One region of the Streptomyces sp. P1-3 genome, then DNA from elsewhere that is predicted to be linked to it. Evidence: riboswitches for the same ligand, from Rfam matches in the RefSeq annotation. Region 1 holds a riboswitch; each other region holds the start of a gene.
The links. Region 1 has a riboswitch for cyclic di-AMP ahead of ACQUSR_RS20355 (transglycosylase family protein). Riboswitches for the same ligand answer to the same signal wherever they lie in the genome.
Positions count from the first base shown of each region.

Region 2: it holds a riboswitch for cyclic di-AMP, as region 1 does, so the genes downstream of both, ACQUSR_RS10100 (transglycosylase family protein) here and ACQUSR_RS20355 (transglycosylase family protein) in region 1, are expected to answer to the same signal.
Region 3: it holds a riboswitch for cyclic di-AMP, as region 1 does, so the genes downstream of both, ACQUSR_RS17785 (M23 family metallopeptidase) here and ACQUSR_RS20355 (transglycosylase family protein) in region 1, are expected to answer to the same signal.

Region 1 is NZ_CP192512.1:4,686,668-4,693,867, reverse strand. Features, by position in the region: gene ACQUSR_RS20375 (exopolyphosphatase) at 1-1,010, opposite strand, end outside; gene ACQUSR_RS20370 (DUF501 domain-containing protein) at 1,013-1,555, opposite strand; gene ACQUSR_RS20365 (FtsB family cell division protein) at 1,660-2,127, opposite strand; gene eno (phosphopyruvate hydratase) at 2,309-3,589, opposite strand; gene ACQUSR_RS20355 (transglycosylase family protein) at 3,775-4,485, opposite strand; cyclic di-AMP (ydaO/yuaA leader) riboswitch at 4,493-4,646, opposite strand; gene ACQUSR_RS20350 (transglycosylase family protein) at 4,903-6,051, opposite strand; gene ACQUSR_RS20345 (cytochrome P450 family protein) at 6,164-7,200, opposite strand, start outside.
Region 2 is NZ_CP192512.1:2,478,332-2,485,531, forward strand. Features, by position in the region: gene ACQUSR_RS10090 (ATP-binding cassette domain-containing protein) at 1-789, opposite strand, end outside; gene ACQUSR_RS10095 (DUF4097 family beta strand repeat-containing protein) at 836-1,678, opposite strand; cyclic di-AMP (ydaO/yuaA leader) riboswitch at 2,229-2,410, shown strand; gene ACQUSR_RS10100 (transglycosylase family protein) at 2,416-3,603, shown strand; gene ACQUSR_RS10105 (hypothetical protein) at 3,738-4,013, opposite strand; gene ACQUSR_RS10110 (MFS transporter) at 4,152-5,369, opposite strand; gene ACQUSR_RS10115 (LysR family transcriptional regulator) at 5,482-6,621, shown strand; gene ACQUSR_RS10120 (FtsW/RodA/SpoVE family cell cycle protein) at 6,658-7,200, shown strand, end outside.
Region 3 is NZ_CP192512.1:4,131,407-4,138,606, reverse strand. Features, by position in the region: gene ACQUSR_RS17795 (Ig-like domain-containing protein) at 26-1,213, shown strand; gene ACQUSR_RS17790 (GNAT family N-acetyltransferase) at 1,197-1,748, opposite strand; gene ACQUSR_RS17785 (M23 family metallopeptidase) at 1,914-3,041, opposite strand; cyclic di-AMP (ydaO/yuaA leader) riboswitch at 3,053-3,189, opposite strand; gene ACQUSR_RS17780 (PP2C family protein-serine/threonine phosphatase) at 3,511-4,761, opposite strand; gene ACQUSR_RS17775 (DUF6227 family protein) at 4,909-5,694, opposite strand; gene ACQUSR_RS17770 (ornithine cyclodeaminase family protein) at 5,960-6,922, shown strand; gene ACQUSR_RS17765 (urea transporter) at 6,984-7,200, opposite strand, start outside.

The DNA of each region.
Region 1 (7,200 bases):
GGCTCCTCGGACCGCTCTGCCACCGCGTACGCGAGGCCGTCGAGGATGTCGTGCTCGCTCACGACGACCTCCTGGGCGCCGGTCCGTTCCATGATCTTGAGGAGGACGAAGGCCCCGGCGGCGATCACGTCGACCCGGCCCGGGTGCAGCACGGGGTTCGCCGCGCGCTCGGCGTGGGTCGAGGTCAGCAGTTGCTCGGTGACCTCGCGGACCTGGTCCAGGGGGATCCGGGCGTGGTGGATCGCGGTGGAGTCGTACTCCTTCAGGCCCAGGGCGATGGCGGCGACGGTGGTGACCGAGCCCGCCAGCCCGACGAGGGTACGGGCCCGGGTCAGCGGCACCGCCTCCTCGGCGAGGTCGAGGGCCGCGGTGATGTCCGCCTCCATGGCGGCGATCTGACCGGGCGTCGGAGGGTCGGTGACCTGGCCGTCGACCACCAGATGGCGTTCGGTCATCCGTACGCAGCCGATGTCCACGCTGCGGGCCGCCTGAACGTGGGCGTCGCCGACGACGAACTCGGTGGAGCCGCCACCGAGGTCCACCACGAGATACGGCGGTTCGACGTGGCCCACCCGTCGCCCGCCACCACCCTCAATCGAAGGGCGCTCCGCGCCCCCTCCGATTCCGGCAGCCAGCTCCCTGGTGGCGCCGGTGAAGGAGAACTCCGCCTCCTGGTCCCCGCTGATCACCTCGGGCTCGACGCCCAGGATGTCCACGACGCCGCGGACGAACTCCGCGCGGTTCTCGGCGTCCCGGGAGGCCGAGGTGGCCGCGAAACGGACGCTGGTCGCGCCCAGGTCCGTGATGACGGCCTCGTACTCACGGCAGGCGGCGAAGGTCCGCTCCAGCGCCTCCGGGGCCAGCCGGCCCGTGCGGTCCACGCCCTGGCCCAGCCGGACGATCCGCATCCGGCGGTCGAGCTCGGTCAGCTCGCCCGTCACAGGGTCGACGTCGGCGACGAGGAGCCGGATGGAGTTCGTGCCGCAGTCGACGGCGGCTACGCGCTTCACCGTCAGCCCTCCTCGGTCTCGGGTGCCTCGGCGCAGGGGGTGACGCACGGGCCCTTGCGCCACCACTCCGGCAGCATCGCGATGGCCTCGTCGCCCAGCGGGTTCACGCCGGGACCGGCGGCCAGGGAGTGGCCGACCAGGACGTGCAGGCACTTCACCCGGTCCGGCATGCCGCCCGCGCTGGGGAAGCCCTCCAGCACCTCGATGGCGTCGCGCCGGGCGATGTAGTCCTCGTGGGCGGCGCGGTAGGCGGCGGCCAGCTCGGGGTCCGTCCCGAGCCGCTCCGTCATCTCCTTCATCACGCCCTCGGCCTCCAGGGTGCCGATGGCGGACGCGGCGCGCGGGCAGGTCAGGTAGTACAGGGTCGGGAAGGGCGTGCCGTCCTCCAGGCGGGGCGCCGTCTCGACGACGTCGGGGTTGCCGCACGGGCACCGGTGCGCGATGGCGCGCAGGCCGCGCGGCGGGCGGCCGAGCTGCTCCTTGAAGGCGGCGATGTCCGCGTCGGTGGGTGGGGTGGGCTCCGTCTGCGGAGGGGGCGTGTCCATGAGTGGCGGGTTCTCTTCGATATCGGTTGTGGAATGGGGCGACCGGATCGGTTGTGGAATGGGGCGACCGGCGGGCCCCGGGCTGCTGTGACGGCGGAGTCCGGTCAGCGGCGGGCGGCCGCGTCCGCCGTGTCCACACCGTCCCACAGGTTGCGGTACCACGGGCGATTAGCGGCCGCGCTGTGGTCGGCGGAGCGGTCGGCGTCCTGCGCGTCGCCGGCGACGCTGTAGCCGGTCTCCCCCGGCCGGACGTAGTGCAGCCGCTCGCGCGCCAGCCGTTCGATGTACGCGGGGTCCTGCAACCGCGCCTTCTCCTCGCGCAGCCGCTTCTCGTCGTCGCGCGCCTGCTGGGCCTGCCGCCGCTGGTCGGCGATCTCCGAGCGCTGGGAGATGTACTGGCGCATCGGATAGGCCAGCGCGATGACGAGGGAGCAGACGACCAGGGCCAGCATCGCCGCGCGGCCGGTGAAGCGGTTGCGGCGGACGCGCGCGCGGTAGACGCGGGCCGCTGCCTGCTCGCCGAAGCTCTTGAGCCTGGTCGCGGTGGAGAACCGGTCCCGGTCCCCGGCCATGTCCGCCTCCACTGCCTCGTCCGTGTGCGTCCGTACGTCGTCCGTGTTGCGTCCGTAGTACGTCGTCCGTGTGCGTACGTACGTCCCCGCACACGGTACGGGACCGGGTACGGGGACGTACGGACGACGGGCGGTCAGCCGTTCAGCCGGGCGTTCGGCCCCGGCCGGGCTTCGGGGGCTCTCAGCCCTTGAAGCGCGGGAAGGCGGAGCGGCCCGCGTACACCGCGGCGTCGTCGAGGATCTCCTCGATGCGCAGCAGCTGGTTGTACTTGGCGACGCGCTCGGAGCGGGCCGGGGCGCCGGTCTTGATCTGGCCGCAGTTGGTGGCGACGGCCAGGTCGGCGATGGTGACGTCCTCGGTCTCGCCGGAGCGGTGGGACATCATGCACTTGAAGCCGTTGCGCTGGGCCAGCTCGACGGCGTCCAGGGTCTCGGTCAGCGAGCCGATCTGGTTGACCTTGACCAGCAGGGCGTTGGCGGCGGCCTCGTCGATGCCGCGGCCCAGACGCTCCGGGTTGGTGACGAACAGGTCGTCGCCGACGAGCTGGACCTTGTCGCCGAGCTTGGCGGTGATGGTCTTCCAGCCGTCCCAGTCGTCCTCGAACAGCGGGTCCTCGATGGAGACCAGCGGGTACGCGGCGACGAGCTCGGCGTAGTACTCGGTCATCTCGGCGGCGGTGCGGGACTGGCCCTCGAAGTTGTACGAGCCGTCCTTGTAGAACTCGGAGGCGGCGACGTCCAGCGCGAGCGCGATGTCCTGGCCGGGGGTGTAGCCGGCCTGCTTGATGGCCTCCAGGATCAGGTCCAGGGCCTCGCGGTTGGAACCGAGGTTCGGGGCGAAGCCGCCCTCGTCTCCCAGGCCCGTGGACAGGCCCTTGGCCTTCAGGACGGCCTTGAGGGTGTGGTACACCTCGGTGCCCCAGCGCAGGGCCTCGGAGAAGGACTCCGCGCCGATCGGCGCGATCATGAACTCCTGGATGTCCACGTTGGAGTCGGCGTGCGAGCCGCCGTTGAGGATGTTCATCATCGGCACCGGCAGCAGGTGGGCGTTGGGGCCGCCCAGGTACCGGAAGAGCGGGAGGTCGGACGCCTCGGAGGCGGCGTGCGCGACGGCGAGGGAGACGCCCAGGATGGCGTTGGCGCCGAGCGAGGACTTGTCCGGCGTGGCGTCCAGGTCGAACATCGCCTGGTCGATCAGGCGCTGCTCGGTGGCGTCGTAGCCGACCAGCTCCGGGCCGATCTGCTCGATGACGGCGAGGACGGCCTTCTCCACACCCTTGCCGCCGTAGCGGTTCTTGTCACCGTCACGCAGCTCGAGGGCCTCGAAGGCGCCGGTCGAGGCGCCGGACGGCACGGCAGCACGGCCGGTGCTGCCGTCGTCGAGGCCGACCTCGACCTCGACCGTGGGGTTCCCTCGCGAGTCGAGGATCTCGCGAGCTACGACGACGTCGATGGACGGCACGAGGTTCTCCTTCGTTGGTCTGCGGCTTAGCAGCATGAGCCTAACCGGAGCGGCGGGCTGCCCCCGCCCGACGCCCGGCCTGTAAGACGCGGAGTGCCCGGACGGGCTGTCTCGACAGCCCGTCCGGGCCTGGGGCGGAGCCCCGGAGAAAGAGCGGGTCAGCTCAGGTGCAGGCGCTGGCCGGGTCAGCTCAGGTGCAGGCGCTGGCCGGGGTAGATCAGGTCGGCGTCGGCGACGACGTCGTCGTTCAGCTCGTAGAGCTTGTGCCAGCCGCCCTCGACGTGCCGGGCCTCGGCGATCGTGGAGAGGGTGTCGCCGGCCTTCACCGTGTACTCGCCGTCGCCCTTGGGCACGGCGCGCTCGGTGGAGCGGGTGGTGGGCGCCGGCTGGGCCTGGCGCTCGGTCTGCTGCGGGGCCTGCCGCTGGGGCTGCGCCTTCGGCTGGGCCGGGGTCTGCGGCTTCGGCTGGGCCTTGGGCTTGCTCTGCTGCTGCGACTGGGTGGAGGCCGAGGAGCCGCCCTCGTAGCCGCCGCTGGTCAGGTTCTTGCCGCAGACCGGCCAGGCGCCCTTGCCCTGCCCGGCCAGGACCTTCTCGGCTATCTGGATCTGCTGGTCCTTGGTGGCCTGGTCGGCGGTCGGGGCGAACGCGGTGCCGCCGTACGCGGCCCAGGTCGATGCCGAGAACTGCAGGCCGCCGTAGTAGCCGTTGCCGGTGTTGATCGACCAGTTGCCGCCGGACTCGCACTGGGCGACCTGGTCCCACTGGTTGGTGGTCGCCGCCGAGGCGTGGGTGGCGCCGAGCAGCGGGACCGCGACGGCGGCGCCGGCGACACCGGCGAGCGTGGCGATCCGGGTGGCCTTGGAGGGACGACGATGCTTGCCCTTGGACTTGAGCATGGTTGGTTCGTTTCCTCACCGACGCCTGCGAGGTGAGCTGTCGGGTTCGGGCGTGTGAGTGGCCCGGCCGGATGCGCTGCCGCGCACCCGGCTTCACCCCTAGCCGGCGGACCGGCGCAAAATCGTGGGTCCCCCGCTCCTGCCTTCGGCGCTTACGCGTCGACAACCCCCCGACCGTTGGCAGGACTCGGCGTGTCGGTCGGCGGTGCCCGCGGTGGCGAGCGATGACGACGGTAAGCACAGCCCCCGGGAGAGCTCAAACCCCAACATCCGTGGAAACTCAGCCCTGTTTGCGCCCAGGGAACCATCATCTCCGCAGGTCAGACCCACCCTGTTAAGGCGGGATAAGGCAGACACACCCGAAAATGCGAAGAGACTCATGTCTCATTTTCATCACGGCGGGCGAGATGGCCCGAACTAGCGTTCGTCGCCGTTCAGGACAAGGCGCTGACCTGGGAGGATGAGATCCGGGTCAGCGCCCACGAGGCTCTCGTTGGCGTTGTAGAGCGCGGGCCAGCCGCCGGGGACGTCGTGCTCGGCCGCGATGGCCGACAGGCTGTCACCGGAGCGCACCGTGTAACGGTCCCGGCCGTCGCCCGAGGGGTTCGCGCCGCGGTCGCCGTCGCCGCGCGAGGCATGCCGTCCGCCGCGCCGCTCGCCGTCGCCGGCGCCGTCGCCGGCGCGGTCGTCCGGTTCGCCGCGGTGCTTGCCGGTGCCGGGCTGCGGTGCGCGCCCGGGGTCGGCGTCCGGACGGGTCGGGGTCGCACCGTCGTCCGTACGACCGTCCGCGCCGTCGTCCGTACGGCCGTCCGCGGGGTCCTCCGACGGCGTGTGCGCCGGGTCGGCGTCCCGCTCCGGGTCCGTACGGTCCGTGGAGCCCTTGCCGTCCTCGTCGGCCTTGTCGCCCTTGCCCTCGTCGGCCTTGCCGTCTTCGTCGGCCCTGCCCTCGTCGGTCTTGCCGTCCGTGTCGGCCTTGCCGTCCTCGGGCGCCTTGCCGTCCGCGTCGCCATCCGTACGGTCGCGGTCCGCGTCCGACGTGTCGTCGGAGCCGGAGTCAGAGTCGGAGTCGGGCTTCTGGGTGGACGTGTCCTCGTCGGCGGGCTTCGTCGAGTCGGCGTCACCTCGGTCCGGCTCCTCGGCCCCGGTGGTGGGCGGCTGGGTGCTGCCGGGGTTCACCTCGGGAGCCTCGCCCCCGTCCTTGAGCCCGGCGTTCAGCGCGCAGCTGGGCCAGGCCTGCGGCCCGCGGTCGGCCAGCATCGTCTCGGCGACGGCTATCTGCTGCGAGCGGCTGGCCAGATCGGGACGCGGGGCGTAGGACGTACCGCCGTAGCTCTTCCACATGTCGAGGGTGAGCTGGAGGCCGCCGTAGAAGCCGTTGCCCGCGTTGGCACTCCACGTACCCCCGCTCTCGCATTCGGCGACCCGATCCCACGTGGCCGTGTCGGCGGCGTGTGCGCCGGTGGCGCCCAGGAGCGGAAGCGCGATGCTCGCGCCGGTCACCCCCGCCGCGACGACGATTGCCGGAGCCTGACGGGGGCGGCGGTGTCTACCGGTCCCGGAGCGCATGCGGTTGCCTCTCGTGTGGCGGCTGAGTTGAGGCTGAAAGATAATCCGACCGCCAACGAGTCACAAGCCGATGTAGCGGAGGTCACGCCCCGATCACGGTGCTGACCGCCCGTCAACTTCCTTCTGGGGTGAACGTTACGGGGAGCGTGCGCAGCCCTCGCATAATGAGTCCGCCGCGCCAGCGCAAATCGGACGGATCGCCGTCGAGCGCCAGGTCGGGGAGGCGGCTCAACAGGGTGGCGAGAGCGGTCCGCGCCTCCAGCCGGGCCAGCGGCGCGCCGAGGCAGTAGTGGATGCCGTGGCCGTAGCCGAGGTGCTGGTTGTCGGCGCGCGCCAGGTCCAGGACGTCGGGCCGTTCGAAGCGCTCGGGGTCGCGGTCGGCGGCGGCCAGGACGACCAGGACGGGGTCGCCTTCGGCGATGCGCTGCCCGCCGAGGACCAGCGGCTCGGTGGCGAACCGCCAAGTGGCGATCTCCACGGGGCCGTCGTAGCGGAGCAGCTCCTCGACCGCGGTGGCGAGCAGGGCCTCGTCGCCGTCGGCCAGCGCGGCCTGGAAGCGCTTCCGCTGCTCCGGGTGGCGCAGCAGGGCGTAGGTGCCGTTGCCGATGAGGTTGACCGTGGTCTCGAAGCCGGCGAACAGCAGGATGAAGGCCATGGCCGCGGCCTCGTTCTCGGTGAGGTGCTCGCCGTGGTCGCTGGCCCGGATGAGCCCGGAGATCAGGTCGTCGGCCCCGTCCTCGCGCAGCGACTCCCGCTTGCGGTGGATCAGTTCGGCCAGATACGTCCGCATCTTCTTCACGGACCGGGCGACGCCGCCGCGCGGCCCCCCGCCGTGGCGGATCATCATGCCCGCCCAGTCGCGGAAGTCGTCCTGGTCCTCGGGTGGTACGCCCAGCATGTCGCAGATCGCGTAGATGGGCAGCGGGAAGGCGAACTCGTGGATGAGGTCGGCCTCGCCGCGCGCCGCGAAGCCGTCGATGAGCCGGTCGGTCAGGTCCTGGACCCGCGGGGCGAACTCCGCCACGCGGCGCGGTGTGAACGCCTTCGACACCAGCCGCCGCAGCCGGGTGTGGTCCGGCGGATCGATGTTGAGCAGATGGGTCATGAGGCCCGCGCTGCGCTCCCCCGGGATGCCGACCTTCCCCTTGC
Region 2 (7,200 bases), 2.2 Mb from region 1:
GCGCATGGGCTGGCCCAGGGCGCGGGCGGCGGCATCGAGGCGGTGCGCGTCGGTGAACTGGAGGCGGATGTGCCCGCCGGGGACGCGGCGCTTGAGCTCGTCGGCGGTGCCCTCGGCCACGATCTTCCCGCCGTCGAGGACGGCGATCCGGTCGGCGAGCACGTCGGCCTCCTCCAGGTACTGGGTGGTGAGGAAGATGGTGGTGCCGTCGTCGGTGACGAGGTCGCGGGTGATCTGCCACAGGTTGCGGCGGCTGCGCGGGTCGAGGCCGGTCGTCGGCTCGTCGAGGAAGATGATGCTCGGCTTGCCGACCAGGGTCATGGCGAGGTCGAGCTTGCGCCGCATGCCGCCGGAGAAGGTGGAGGCGGGCTTGTTGGCCGCCTTGGTCAGTTCGAAGCGCTCGAGCAGCTCGGCGGTGCGCCGCCTGCCCTCCTGGCGCGGCAGGTGGAGCAGGTCCGAGATCAGGAGCATGTTCTCCTCGGCGGTCAGCAGGCCGTCCACCGCGGCGAACTGCCCGGTGACGCCGATCTCGGCGCGCACCGCGTCCGGGTTCCGGTCCACAACGTGCCCCGCGACCTGTGCCTGACCGCCGTCCGCGGCGATGAGCGTGGACAGGATCTGCACGGTGGTGGTCTTCCCGGCCCCGTTGGGGCCGAGCAGCGAGAAGATGGTCGCCTCGGGCACCTCCAGGTCGACCCCGTCGAGTACGACCTTCTCGCCGTACGCCTTGCGCAGTCCGACGGCGCTGATCCCCTTGGTCTGTGCGGTCATGGTGCTGGTGGCGGTCATCGCGCCCCTCCTTTTCGTAACTGTTGCGAAGGTCGTTCTCTGGAAGTCATGAGCGGTACGCGCGGCGGATCACGATGTCGCCGAGTACGGTGCGGGCGCGCACCTCGACGGTCTCGGCGCACTCGCCCGGCCCGTCGGCGGCGCCGAGCGAGGTGTGCACCGAGCCCGCCCGGGAGTTGATGTCGAGCCAGGCGGCGGTGCCCGGGTGGATGCCGACCTCGAAGTCGCCGGCCTGGGTCTGGAGTTCGACGGTGCCCCGGATCACCTCGTGGATCCGGGTGCTGCCGTTGGCGGCCTTCGAGGAGACGGCGCCGTGGGCGCGGCCGACGAAGACGTTCCCGTTGGCCACCCGCAGCCGCAGTTCGCCGGCGACGTCGTCGATCCAGGCGTTCCCGTTGGAGCTCTTGATCTCCGCGGTGCCGACGATCTCCCCGATCCGCACCTCGCCGGAACCGGTGGTGACCTCGGCGTCGCCCGCGGCACGGCCCACGGTGATGTCCCCGTGCTGGGTGCGCAGCCGCACCGCGCCCGCCTCGTCGAGCACGATGTCACCGGCCGTGACCTTGAGGCTGCACTCGCCCAACGGCCCCTCGCAGGTGAAGTCGCCCCTGCCGGCGGTGCCGTCCAGCCGCGAGCCGCGCGGCAGCGCGATCTCCACGTGGACGGCGCCGGGGTCGCTGAGCGGTGTCGGCCCCTTCGGGGCCTTGACCAGCAGCCTGCCGCCCGCGTACTCGACCCGGGTCAGCTCCGCGGCCCGCGTGTCGGCCTTGCTGTCATCTGAGCCCGGGTACACCTCGACGACGGTCTCCGCGCGGTCCCCCGCCGTGATCCGGGCGGCGCCGACCTCGATATGGACCGTGGCGCTGATCGGTTCTGGGGTGTCAAACATGGGCACGGCTGCCTCATCCTCGTGGTTGGGCCGGGCGGAGACAGCCGGCGTACGGCGTGAGGTCCATGCCGCCATCATGGCACAGTCGTGGCGCCATGGCGAGCCATAGTGGCACCACGTGCGCCACGGCGACCAGGACCGGCCGAGCGGCGCGGCGACCGGCGACACGGCCGGCCACCGCGGGCCGGATCCCCAACCCGCAGCTCAAACCGGACTTTTAACACCTCATGCCGTTATAGCGGGCCGCCGTGGCCGAGGTCACAGGAATAGCGATGAACCGGTGACCACATCGTGGCGCCGCATAAGCATTGCGTCAGTTCGGTTACCCCATGCTTTTCCGTCACGCCATTGTGCAAGATCTCCATTTCGCTGCGAAAGAGATCCAAAGCGCAGCGTGACATAAATACCGAGTCAAATCGGAAATGGATCACCGGCGCATGTCACGCGGCTTGTGACCGCGAAATTCTTCCGCTTACGGTGGCCGCCGCTCCCGCAGCCATAGAGGCTCGGGAGACCCGAAGCCGGAGCGCCGAATCCTGCCGCCGGCCAAGGAGAAACGACGACGCATCACGGCAGGAGCGGGGGAACCAGGTAAGTGCCGAGTCGCGGACAACCCGCGAACCGGCTTGGGGTGAAGACGCGTTGCGGTGGCGGTGAATGCCGCCCGATGACGCGGCCGGGCAACTCCAGCCCGAACCCGACAGCTCACCTCGCAGGCGTAGGAGAGGAACACCCCTATGTCTGCTCGCGGACGTCACCGTCGCTATAACCCCGGCCGAATCGCCAAGGTCTCGCTCGCGCTCGCCGCGAGCGGTGCCGGTGTGGCCCTTCCCCTCGTCGGCGCCACGTCGGCCAACGCCGCCTCCGTAGAGACCTGGGACAAGGTCGCGGACTGCGAAAGCACCGGCAACTGGAGCATCAACACCGGTAACGGCTTCTTCGGCGGCCTGCAGTTCACGCAGTCCACCTGGGAGGCCTTCGGCGGCACCAAGTACGCGCCGCGCGCCGACCTGGCCACCAAGGACCAGCAGATCGCCATCGCCGAGAAGGTCCTCGCCGAGCAGGGCCCGGGCGCCTGGCCGGTGTGCTCCGCCAAGGCCGGGCTGGCCCAGGGCGGTCCCGCCCCGGCGATCTCCCCCGACGGTGCGAAGGCCGCCCCCGCGGCTGCCCCGAAGGCCGCGGCTCCGAAGGCCGAGGCGCCTAAGGCGGCGCCCAAGGCCGGCCCGAAGCACGCGAAGCCCGCCGCGCCGGCGCAGGACGAGACCTACACCGTCGTCAGCGGCGACACGCTGTACAAGATCGCCCAGACGCACGGCGTCGAGGGTGGCTGGCAGGCCGTCTACGAGGCCAACCGCGAGGTCGTCGGCGGCAACCCGAACCTCATCTTCCCGGGTCAGGACCTGTCCCTGACCGAGCAGGCCGCCGAGCCGCGCGCCCCGAAGCACGCCGCGCCGAAGCCGGCCGCCCCGAAGCCCACGGCCCCCAAGCCCGCCCCGGCGCACACCGAGGCCCCGGCCGCCACCGGCTGGACCGCCCCGGTCGACGCCGCGATGGGCACCCCGTACCACCAGGCCGGCAGCGCCTGGTCCAGCGGCTACCACACCGGCGTCGACTTCCCCGTCGGCACCGGAACCGGCATCAAGGCCGTCGGCTCCGGCACGGTCGTCTCCGCCGGCTGGGGTGGCGCCTACGGCAACCAGGTCGTCATCCGGCACGAGGACGGCAAGTACAGCCAGTACGCGCACCTGTCGTCCCTGTCCGTCACGGTCGGCGAGACCGTGAACGGCGGCGAGCAGATCGGCCTGTCCGGCACCACCGGCAACAGCAGCGGCCCGCACCTGCACTTCGAGATCCGCACCGCCGCCGGCTACGGCTCGGACGTCGACCCGATCGCCTACCTGCGCGCGCACGGCGTCAGCATCTGATCCTCCCGGCACCAGCCGACGTCGATCAGACAGCGCTCCCGCGTCGTCACAAGACCCACGCCCGAGGCTTCCGGCCCGCACTTCCCCCCTGCGGCGCCGGACGCCTCGGGCGTCGGACTTTCCCGGGTGGGACATCACTCCTGTGGGGGGCTCTCCTCGGGGAGGCCGTCCTCCGGGGGGCCCTCCTCGGGCAGGCTCTCCCACGCCTCGCCCTCGGCCCGTAGCTCGTAGCCTCCCGCTTCCGCGATCGACCGCGCGTGCGCCCGGCTGCGGAGCGCGACCTCATGGGTCTCGCTCTTGACCTCCGCGTGCACGCCCGCGGTGTCCGTGATCGCCTCGATCGAGTGCGTCTCGTAAACGACGCGCCCTGGCTCCACCGCGCTCCAGACCACGTACATGCTCGCTGTCATCGGGCTCACTCCCCGAAGAAGAGTCCCCTGAAGGTCCCCTGTCCTTCATGATCCCACCGATGGGGGGCGGCCTCCCGCCGTCTGCGCCATACGGGCGGATCCGGGTACCGGAACGTAGGCGTTCCGGTACCGACGGTGTCACCCGCGCTCCGCACGCCCCACCCGGCCCAGTACCCCCGCGCTGACCAGCGCCAGCACCGCCAGCGCTCCTCCGCACCACATCACGCTGGAGAGCGCGATCTGGTCGGCGGCCCGGCCGCCGAGCAGCGCGCCGAGTGAGATGGCCAGGTTGAAGACCGCGACGAACAGGGCCGAGGCCGCCTCGGGCGCCTCCGGTGCGGAGCGCAGCACCCAGTTCTGGGCGGTGACGGAGACGCCTCCGTACGCCAGACCCCACAGCACCAGCAGCACGACGGCCCCGGCGGTGGTCCGGCCCAGGAGCGGGACCAGCAGCTCGGCCGCGGCCAGCAACGCGCACAGGACCATCAGCGTCCGGCGCGGGTCGCGGTGGGCCACCGAACCGGCCAGGAAGTTCCCGGCGACGCCCGCCACTCCGTACACCAGCAGCAGCGTGCTGATCAGGCCCGCCCCGACGCCGGACACGTCCTCCAGCACCGGCCGCACGTACGTGTACGCGCCGAAGTGCGCCACCACCAGCAGCCCGGTGGTGACCAGCCCGGCCCGGAGGCGGGCGTTGCGGAACAGCGCGGACACCTCGCCGAGCCGGACCGGGCGGTCGGCGGGCAGCGGAGGCAGCAGGACGGCCATGGCGACCGTGACGGCCAGCGCCAGCGCGCAGACGCATCCGAACGCCGCCCGCCAGCCGGCCAGGTCGCCGATCAGCGTCCCGGCGGGCACCCCGAGCACCGAGGCGACGGCGACGCCGCTGAAGATCAGGGAGGTGGCGGCGCCCGCGGACCGCTCGGGCACCAGCCGGGCGGCCAGACCGCCCGCGATGGCCCATACGCCGCCGATGCTGACGCCGACCATGACCCGGGCGGCGAGCAGAACGGGGAAGGTCGGCGCGAGGGCCGACACCAGATTGGCGACGGCCAGCAGGCCCATCAGTCCGCACAGCACCAGCCGCCGGTCCAGTCGGCCGACGGCGACGGCCAGCAGCGGGGCGGCGACCGCGGCGACCAGGCCGGGGACGGTCAGGGCCAGCCCGACCGTGCCGTCGGAGGTCCCGAGGGTGGCGCCGATGGAGGTGAGCAGGCCGACCGGCAGCATCTCGGTGGTGACGACGGAGAAGATGCCGACGGCGACCGTGCCGACGGCGAGCCACGCCGTTCGGGACCGGCGTGACGCGTCGTCGGAACGCGACGCCGCGAGGGTGATTTCCGTAGCTTCGGACATGTCTCCAGCGAACAACCGTGCCTGTCCGGGAACAACGGCCAACCGCTCAGCCTTCTATGAGTGAGAGTCATCGATCTGTTTCACGCAGGCGCGGAGGGAGGGGAACTCAGGGGTGGCAGCCACCGACCGGAGCGGCGGCGGCCTGGAGACGCGCGAGCTGGAGTGCTTCCTCGCCCTCAGCGAGGAGTTGCACTTCGGGCGCGCCGCCGAGCGGCTGTACGTCACACAGAGCCGGGTGAGCCAGCTCCTTCGCTCGCTGGAGCGGCGGATCGGCGCCCGGCTGCTGGACCGCACCAGCCGCCGTGTCCGGCTGACCCCGCTCGGCGAGCGCTTCCTGGCCGAGTTGCGGCCCGCGTACGCCGCCCTGCGCGGCGCGGTGGACTCCGCGCGGGCGGCGGCCCGCGGCCTTGAGGAGCCGCTGCGCCTGGGCTTCCTGGGCACGGCGGACGAGTGCGTCATGGGGGTGATCGCCGACTTCCGCGACCGGCACCCGGGCTGCGAGGTGGAGACGGTCGAGATCCCGCTGGGCGACCCGTTCGGCGCGGTGCGCTCCGGCGCGGTGGACGCGGCCATCGTCCTGCTGCCGGTCGCCGAGCCGGACCTGATACCGGGTCCGGCCTTCTCACGGCAGCCGCAGACCCTGGCCGTCTCGGTGCGGCACCCGTTCGCGGCGCGGGCGTCGGTGTCCGTGGAGGAGCTGGCGGACTCCCGGCTGATCGGCCCGACGGCGCCCGCGCCGGACTACTGGCGGGAGGCCATGGCCCCCACCGTGACGCCGGGCGGGCGGCCGATCCCGCGCGGGCCTCAGGTGCGCACACTCCAGGAGGGGCTGACGTACGTCGCGGCGGACCGGGGCACGATGCTGTGCTGCGCCCCGACCGCGCTGCACCAGGGGCGCAGGGATGTCGCGTTCGTGCCGGTCACCGGCGCGCCGGACTCGGTCCTGGGCCTGGTGTGGCGGCGTTCCCACGAGACCGAGCGAATACGGACGTTCAGCCGGACGCTCGCGGACGCCGTTCGGCCGCGTCATACGGACGCCGATCCACCCGGTAGCGCGAACGCCGTAGGGCCGCGTGACGCGGACGCCACAGGGCCGCGTCATACGGACGCCGTGGCGCCCCATGGCGAGGTCAGCCTTCCACCGCGCCGCGAGGACGCCCTCCCATCACGCGGAGCGGACGGCGTTCCGCCGCATGGCGCGGGCAGCGTTCCGCCGGGTGGTCGCGGCGTGGGGGCGGGCGCGCGCGTCTGAGGCCCTCGCCGGAGCCGAGCCGCTACATTCCCCGCCATGACCGCCGCCGCAGCACCGACCACCACCGCTCCCCCGGTGCTGCTCCGGCCCCCCAAGCGCCGTGGCACGGAGCTCGCGCTCCTCGTCGGCGCCGTCCTGATCTGCGTCTTCGGCTATATGACCGTCGGCTTCGCCGTCCGCGGTGCCTTCCCGCCCGACGCGGCCCGGTACGGCTCCGGGCTCGGTGTGCTCGCGCTCGCCGCCCATCTCACCGTCCGGCTCCGCGCCCCGTACGCCGATCCGCTCCTCCTCCCCATCGCCTTCCTCCTCAACGGCCTCGGGCTGGTCCTCATCTACCGGCTGGATCTCGCCACGCCCGGTGACCCCGCCGCCCCGACCCAGCTCGTCTGGTCCACCCTCGGCATGGCGCTGTTCATGGCCGCCGTGCTGAGCCTCCGGGACCACCGGGCCCTCCAGGCCTACGCGTACGTGTGCGTCGCCACCGCCCTGGCCCTGCTCACGCTGCCGGTCTTCTTCCCCGCGATCAACGGCGCCAAGATCTGGGTGCGGGTCGCCGGGCTGTCGTTCCAGCCGGGCGAG
Region 3 (7,200 bases), 560 kb from region 1:
CCACGACCACCTCAAGAGGCCCACTGTGCGATCCCTCCGTCCCGTACGCCACCTCCAACTCCTCGTGGCGTCGTCCCTCGCCCTGACCGCGCTCGTCGGCTGCCAGTCGGCATCGGCCGGCGACAAGGCCAAGGACACCGGGCCCGCCCGCATATCGGCGACCCGGAGCAGCGACGACCGGCCGCTCGCCCCGGACCAGACGATCAAGGTCGACGCATCGGGTGGCACGCTCACCAAGGTCGACGTCACCTCCGGCGACGGCGAGGCCGTGCCGGTGACCGGTGCCTGGGGCGAGGGACGAAAGAGCTGGCGCTCGACCCGGACCATGACGCCGGGCGCGAGTTACACCATCCGGGCCACCGCGACCAACGCCGCGGGCGAGCGCACCACGCACCGCTCCACCTTCCGCGTCCGTCCCGCCCAGCTCTTCAACGGCGTCACGGTCACCCCGACCAACAACAAGGTCGTCGGCGCCGGCCAGCCCGTGTCCGTGGCCTTCGACCACCCGGTGAAGGACAAGGCGGCCGTCGAGCGGCGGCTCTCCGTCACCACCACCCCGAGAACAGAAGGCTCCTGGGGCTGGGTCCGCGACCCCCTCACCGGAGTCGAACGCGCCGACTGGCGGCCCAAGACCTACTGGGCCAAGGGCACCAAGGTCACCCTGCGCGCCCAGCTCAGCGGCGTGCACACCGGTGACAGCCGCTACCTCCGGCGCGATGTCACCAGCGCGTTCACCATCGGCACGGTGCGTGTCTCCAAGGTCGACCTCAGCAAGCACACGATGACGGTCTACGAGGACGGCAAGAAGATCAGCACTCTTCCCATATCCGGCGGCTCCCCCGCGTACCCCACCTGGAACGGCACGATGGTCGTCCTGGACAAGGCCCCCATGGTCAACATGACCAGCGAGTCCGTCGGCATATCCGACCCCTACAACAAGGACGTCCCCTGGGCCGTTCACCTCACCACGTCCGGCACCTACGCCCACGCCGCACCTTGGAACGAGGGCAAGGGCATCTTCGGTAACGTCAACAAGAGCCACGGCTGTGTCGGTATGACCAGCAAGGACGGCAAGTGGTTCTACGACCGCGCGGTCCGCGGCGACATCGTCGAGGTAACCGGCTCCAGCCGCCAGACCGTGCCCACGGGCAACGGCTACGGCGACTGGAACCCGTCGTACGAGGAGTGGCAGAAGCTCAGCGCCCTGGACTGACGAGCCGTCGGCTCATGAAGAGCGCGGTCTCGCCCTCCGACTGCGTGCCGTCGTACAGGCTCGTGTCCAGACCGCACAGGGTGAAGCCGATCCGCTGGTAGGCGCGGATCGCGGGGGCGTTCACGTTGGTGACCTCCAGCCAGGCTGTGCGGGCGCCGCGGTCGTGGCCGTAGGCGAAGGCCCGGGTCATCAGGTGGCGGCCGATGCCCTGGCCTCGGTGGGTGGGGGCCACGGTGACCTGGCGGATGACCAGTCGGTGGTTCCAGTCCTCGTAGTCGAGTGCGATGAAGGCGCAGATGCGGTCGCCGTCCACCGCGACCACCGTGTGGTCGACCCGGTCGTCGTCCTCGTCGTCCTCGTCGTCCGGGAAGTGCTTCGTCAGGGGCGGGCGGACGGGTGCCGGGTGGAGCGAGAAGCCGGTCGCGGTCGCGGTGACCTCGTACACGGTGTCCGTGGTGAAGGAGTCGTCCAGCGCCGTGAGTTCGGCGTCGTCGGCCGGGGTCGCTGTGCGGTACATGTACGGGGGCGTCGTCATTGACCAACCTTCAAGCGATCGAATAGCGGCTGCGGCAGGCTTCGGATCCGGACAGACCGGCGGCCCTGGTGTCAAGGGGGGAGAGAGACCAGGGCCACCGGCGTATCAGGGCGTGGGGGGGAAGGAGGGAAGCAATGGGTGGGGGGCGCGGGCGTGCGGCGTCCGTTACGGGTTCTGGCCGTGCTCCCGCAGCCAGGCCAGCGGGTCGATCGGCGCTCCGCCGCCCGGTCGTACCTCCAGGTGCAGATGCGGTCCGGTCACATTGCCCGTGGCACCGACGCGTCCGATCACGTCACCCGTCGACACCGAGCCCGATGTCCGGACCATGGAGGACAGATGGCAGTACCAGATCTCCGTGCCGTCCTCCAGCGTGAGCACGATGCGGTAGCCGTACGACCCCGCCCAGCCGGCCTCGGTGATCGTCCCGCCGTGCACCGCCTTGACCGGGGTGCCGGTCGGGGCCGCGAAGTCCTGGCCCGTGTGGTCGGCCGACCACATGTCGCCTGCCTCGCCGAACGTCGAGGTCAGGGTGTACGAGGAGAGGGGAAGGGCGTAGGACGCGGCCAGCTTCGCGCGGCGCTCGGCCTCGGCCTTGCGGGCGGCCTCCGCCGCCTTGCGCTCGGCTTCCTCGGCGGCCTTCCGCTTGGCCTCCTCCTCGGCGGCCTTCCGCTCCGCGACGTCCTTCGCCTTCTGCTCCGCAGCCGCCTTCGCAGCGGCCTCGGCCTCCGCCCGCGCCGCCGCCGTCCACTCGGCCTCGTCGGCGGCCGTCTGCTGCTGCTCCGCCTGCTGCATGATGCGGGCGCGGAGCGCCTCGCCCGCGTCCGTGGTGCCGCTCGCCCGGTCCTCGGGGGTGAGCCCGGCCTGGGAGAGCGGAGTGGAGGAGCCCTGTGGGGCGGTCCCGGAGGAGTCGCCGCCGGAGATCAGCGGTCCGATGCCGGGAAGGTCCTCGGTGTCCGGGAGCGCGTCCCGCACCTCGTCGGCGACATGAGCCAGGTCCGGCATGGATATCGGGGCATTCGGCCGGTCCTTGGCGGTCGCCATGCCGCCCGCGCCGACCGCCGCGATGACACCGACGCCGAGCACGGCGCCGCTGCGCGCCATGGTCCCGCCCCGCTGCTTGGCGACCCGGTGCCTGCCGCGGACCGGGGCGACGGACTCCTCGGTGGGGTTCCACTCCTCCCACGGCTCGCCGTCGTCGGCGGCGCCGGGGGCGAAGACGGCGGTCCCGGAGGGCCCGGCTCCGCCGGAGATTCCGTACGGTGCCTCGTCAAGGGCAGACCTGTTGGACGCCACCGGGGCGCACTCCTTTCCTTCCTTCTCGCCTACCGGGTTAGCTGACGGGTTCGGAGCAGGAAGGTCTCCTACGGGCCCAGGTGCGGCCCGATTCACCCCAAGGTTGGTGGTTCCCCGGTTCCCTTGGTGTTGCTGGTGGTGCAGTGGTGGTGCGTAGGGATTCGGCGACGGCGCACGGTGCCGCCTCTGCGACGGCTGTGACGACCGCGCTGCGTTATCGAACGTTAATAGACCCGGCGACATGATTCCAAGCCGTTCCCCGGAATCCATGAACCTTTGACGCACACCAAACGGTCATTTGTGGGCAGTGTTGGGCGAGTTACCGCCCTGCCTGCCGCGCGGTGGCGCTGTGTTCCATGTACACGCAAACCTGACACGCCTGATCGTGTGTCAATCGTTATGCCGGGCGGGTCACCTTCGACTACGGCCCGTCACGCCCGAGGCGCCGCCATCACACCCGAGGCCCCCATCACGCCCGGGGCCGCCGGCGCGGGCTGTGGCCCGGACGCCACCGCGCCGCCGACGTGCGCTGGATCGCGAGCAGCGCCATGTCGTCCACCCCCGCCCCGCCCGTGTGCCGCGCCACATCCGCGACAAGGGCGTCCAGAAGGACGTCAGGGCCGCGGTGGGCCCGGCCGCTCAGCCACCCGACCGGGTCGTAGAACCGCCCCCGCCGGTCGCGCGCCTCGGTCACGCCGTCCGTGAAGAGCAGCAGCGTCGCGCCTTCGGGGAAGTCCACCGCCTCCACCCGGTCCGGCCATACGCCCAACTCGCCCATCCCCAGCGGCAGCGCCGGGGTCGCGGGCTCGGCCTCGTACACCGTGCCGTCAGCGTGGAGCAGCAGCGGAGCGGGGTGACCGCGGCTGATCAGGCGGACCGTGCCCTCGGCCGGCGGGATCTCGCCCAGTACGGCCGTGGTGAACCCCTCGAACCGGTCGATGCCCGCGCGCGTCGCACCCTCCCGGTCCAACGCCCGTTCCAGCCGGGCGGCCAGCCCCTCCAGCGCCGGCTCCTGCTCCGCCGCCTCCCGGAACGCCCCGACGACGACGGCCACCGCCTCCACCGCGCCCAGGCCCTTGCCTCGGACGTCGCCGACGATCAACCGTACGCCGTAGGGGGAGTCCTGCACGGCGTACAGGTCGCCTCCGATCCGGGCGTCGGCCTGCGCCGCCTCGTAGCGCGCCGCGATGCGCAGCCCGCCGAGCGCGGCGGGAGGGGCGGGCAGCACCGCCCGCTGCACGGCCTCGGCGATCCCGCGGGCGGACTCCAGCTGCTGGGTGCCCCGCCGTACGACCCGGTTGGTGACAAGGGCGAGGAGGGCGACGGTGAGGACGGTGGTGAACTCGACCATCGCCCCGGTCTGGCCCCGCATCCCGTGGACCACGGCCAGGACGAGCGCCGCGCCGGACGACGCGACGGCGGTGGCGACGGTCGTGCGCAGGGTGTTGAAGGGAGCGGCGATCAGCGGGGCGGCGGAGAGGAAGGGGGCGGCGGTGTAGTCGCGCGGGGTGATCACGTCGAACGCGACGCCACCAACGATCAGAACGGCCGAAATCCAGCGGGTGAAGCGACGGTTCCGGGCATCGCTCGCGTCCGGTGTCCTGCCCATGCGGGCGGCCCTGGACCCTCGCACCCGCACCGGCCACTCCCGTTGTCCGCTGTCCCACCGCCCCACAAGGCTCGCGGCTCCGGTGCGGGCGGGCGACTCGGTGTCGGCCATGTGGGGCAACGCGCCGGGCGGACTCAGGCCCGGGTGGACGACGGGCGAGGGCAGGCCGGACGGGGGCGGACTCAGGCCCGGGGAGACGACGGGCGGGGGCAGGCCTGGTGGCCGCCGTCCGGGCAGGCCGCGGCCGGGCCCTTCACGTCACAGGTCCACGCCGAGTGCCCGGGCCCGCCGGTCCGCCGCCAGCTCCGCCGCGACCTCGTCGAGATAGACCTCGCACACCAGCCGCCCGTCGCTCGTCAGGTTGTGCTCCAGCTCCCACAGACTGATCTCGTCCCCGCACGCCAGCAGGAACGCGTGCTCATAGAAGCGGCACCAGGTCGCGTCCCGTCCTCCCGAGCGGCGCCGCGGCTTCGGGGCGAGCGCGATGTCGTGCGCGAACGCGGTCGTGAGCAGCTGCTCGACCTCCTCGCCCGGCCGGTCGGCGTTCTCCGCACGGCGCAGCACGCGCCGCGCGTGGTCGGCGGAGTTGTCGGCCACGTACGCGCGCGACATCTCCAGCGGCACCGTGGAGTGCAGCAGTTGCTCGGGGAACCACACCGGGCCCTTCTCGAACTCCTCCCAGTCCTCGTCCTCCCAGCGGCCGCCGCCGGTGAGCTCGTGCACACGGCGCTCGGCAGCGGTGAGGGCCTCCTCGTCCAGGTACAGCTCGTACAGCAGGCTCCCGTCCCGGGCGGTGTTGTGCTCCAGCTCCCACAGCAGCCCACTGCTGCCGTCCGGCAGCAGGAAGACGTGCCTGAACGTGCTGTATCCCACCGGCCCTTGCGGCTCGTTGCACTGCCGGCACGACCGCAGTTCGGTCTGGTGCATCAGGGCGTCACGCAGCCGGGCGAGCTCCGTGTCGTCGAGCTCGAACGCGTTCTGGGCGCGGGCCAGAACCCCGTCAAGATGCTCGGCGGGCGACCCACCGGCTTCTGCGTGTCCCATGTCTCTACTCCTCCCGGACATCGACTCGCCGCGCCCCCGAAGCGACATCTCGCGACTTACCGTAGCGGCGTCGACACACCCCGCGTGCGGTGTTTGGCGAAGCCGTGAACCGCACTTCCTTCGCCCCCTCCTGCGGCGCTTGGCCGAGAATCATCACTCTGCGGGCTCGTACGGTGACGAATTCGGCCACATGCGGCGCGGGGCCGGAGAAGCCGGGAAGGGCCCCGTCTGGCACACGCTCCATCCGGTGGGGATCATGACCGGCGTGACCCTCGTGCTGAGCCGCGGCGACCTGCTCGCCGTGCTGGATCCGGAAGCCTGCGTCGCCTCCCTGCGGGAGGGGTTCCGCCGCGCCGGCACCGTAGGGGCGCGTGGCGGCGCGCCCGTGGACGGGCTGCGGATCCGTACGGATCTGCCGTTCCCCGGGACGGCCACGGCGCTCATCCCCGGGGTGCTGCCGGGGATCGAGGCGTACACGGTGAAGGTGAACGCCAAATTCCCCGGCGCCCGCCCGGCGCTGCGCGGGGTGGTCTGCCTGCACAGCGGCCAGGACGGCGAACTGCTCGCGCTGATGGACTCCGCCACCGTCACCGCCTGGCGTACGGGGCTGGCCGCGGCCCTCGGCACACATCTCCTGGCGCCCGCCGACCCGGCGGGAGGCGCGGTGCTCGGCGTCATCGGCGCGGGCGCCCAGGCCGAGATCGCCGTCGGCGGGCTGCGCCGCCTGCGCCGCTTCCGCGACCTGGCCGTCCACGACATCGACCCGGCGCGCGCCGCCGACTTCACGTCCCGGCACGGCGGCCGTACGGTCGCCTCGGCCGCCCGGGTCGCGGCGGCCGCCGACATCGTCGTGCTGGCGACCTGGTCACGCGCACCGTTGCTGCGCGCCGCGGACACCCGGCCGGGGCAGCACCTGACCACGCTCGGCGCCGACGAGCCCGGCAAGCAGGAACTCGCCGCCGACCTCCTCGAGACCGGACTCCTCGTCGTGGACGACCGGGACCTGGCCGCCGACATGGGCGCGCTCGCGGCGGCGGGGCTGCCGCCCGCCGCCGCCGTCACACTCGGCGAGATCCTCCGCGGCGATCATCCCGGCCGTACGCACGCCGCGGAGCGCTCCGTCTACGCCCCGGTCGGGCTGCCCTGGCAGGACCTCGCCATCGCCTGGACCGCGTATCAGCGAGCGCGGCAGCTCGGCGTCGGAACGCGCGTCGACCTGCTGTCGTAAGTACCGCCGTCCCAGGTACCGCCGTCGTAGGCACTGCCGTCGCAGGGGTGGCGTCGTTCCGTCACGCGGCGCGCCGGATCCGCGGAAAGGCCGGGACCGCGGCGATGAACAGCCAGGTGGTGATGGTGAAGGGCCAGGTGAGGGTCCGTCCGCCGAAGGGCGTGAAGTAGGCGTTCAGAGCGGCTGTCAGTACGGTGGCGGCGGCCACGGCCACCAAGGTGTAGACCGCGCTCGGCACCGTCCTGGCCAGGAAGAGGGTGCCCAGGGCGACGGCCACC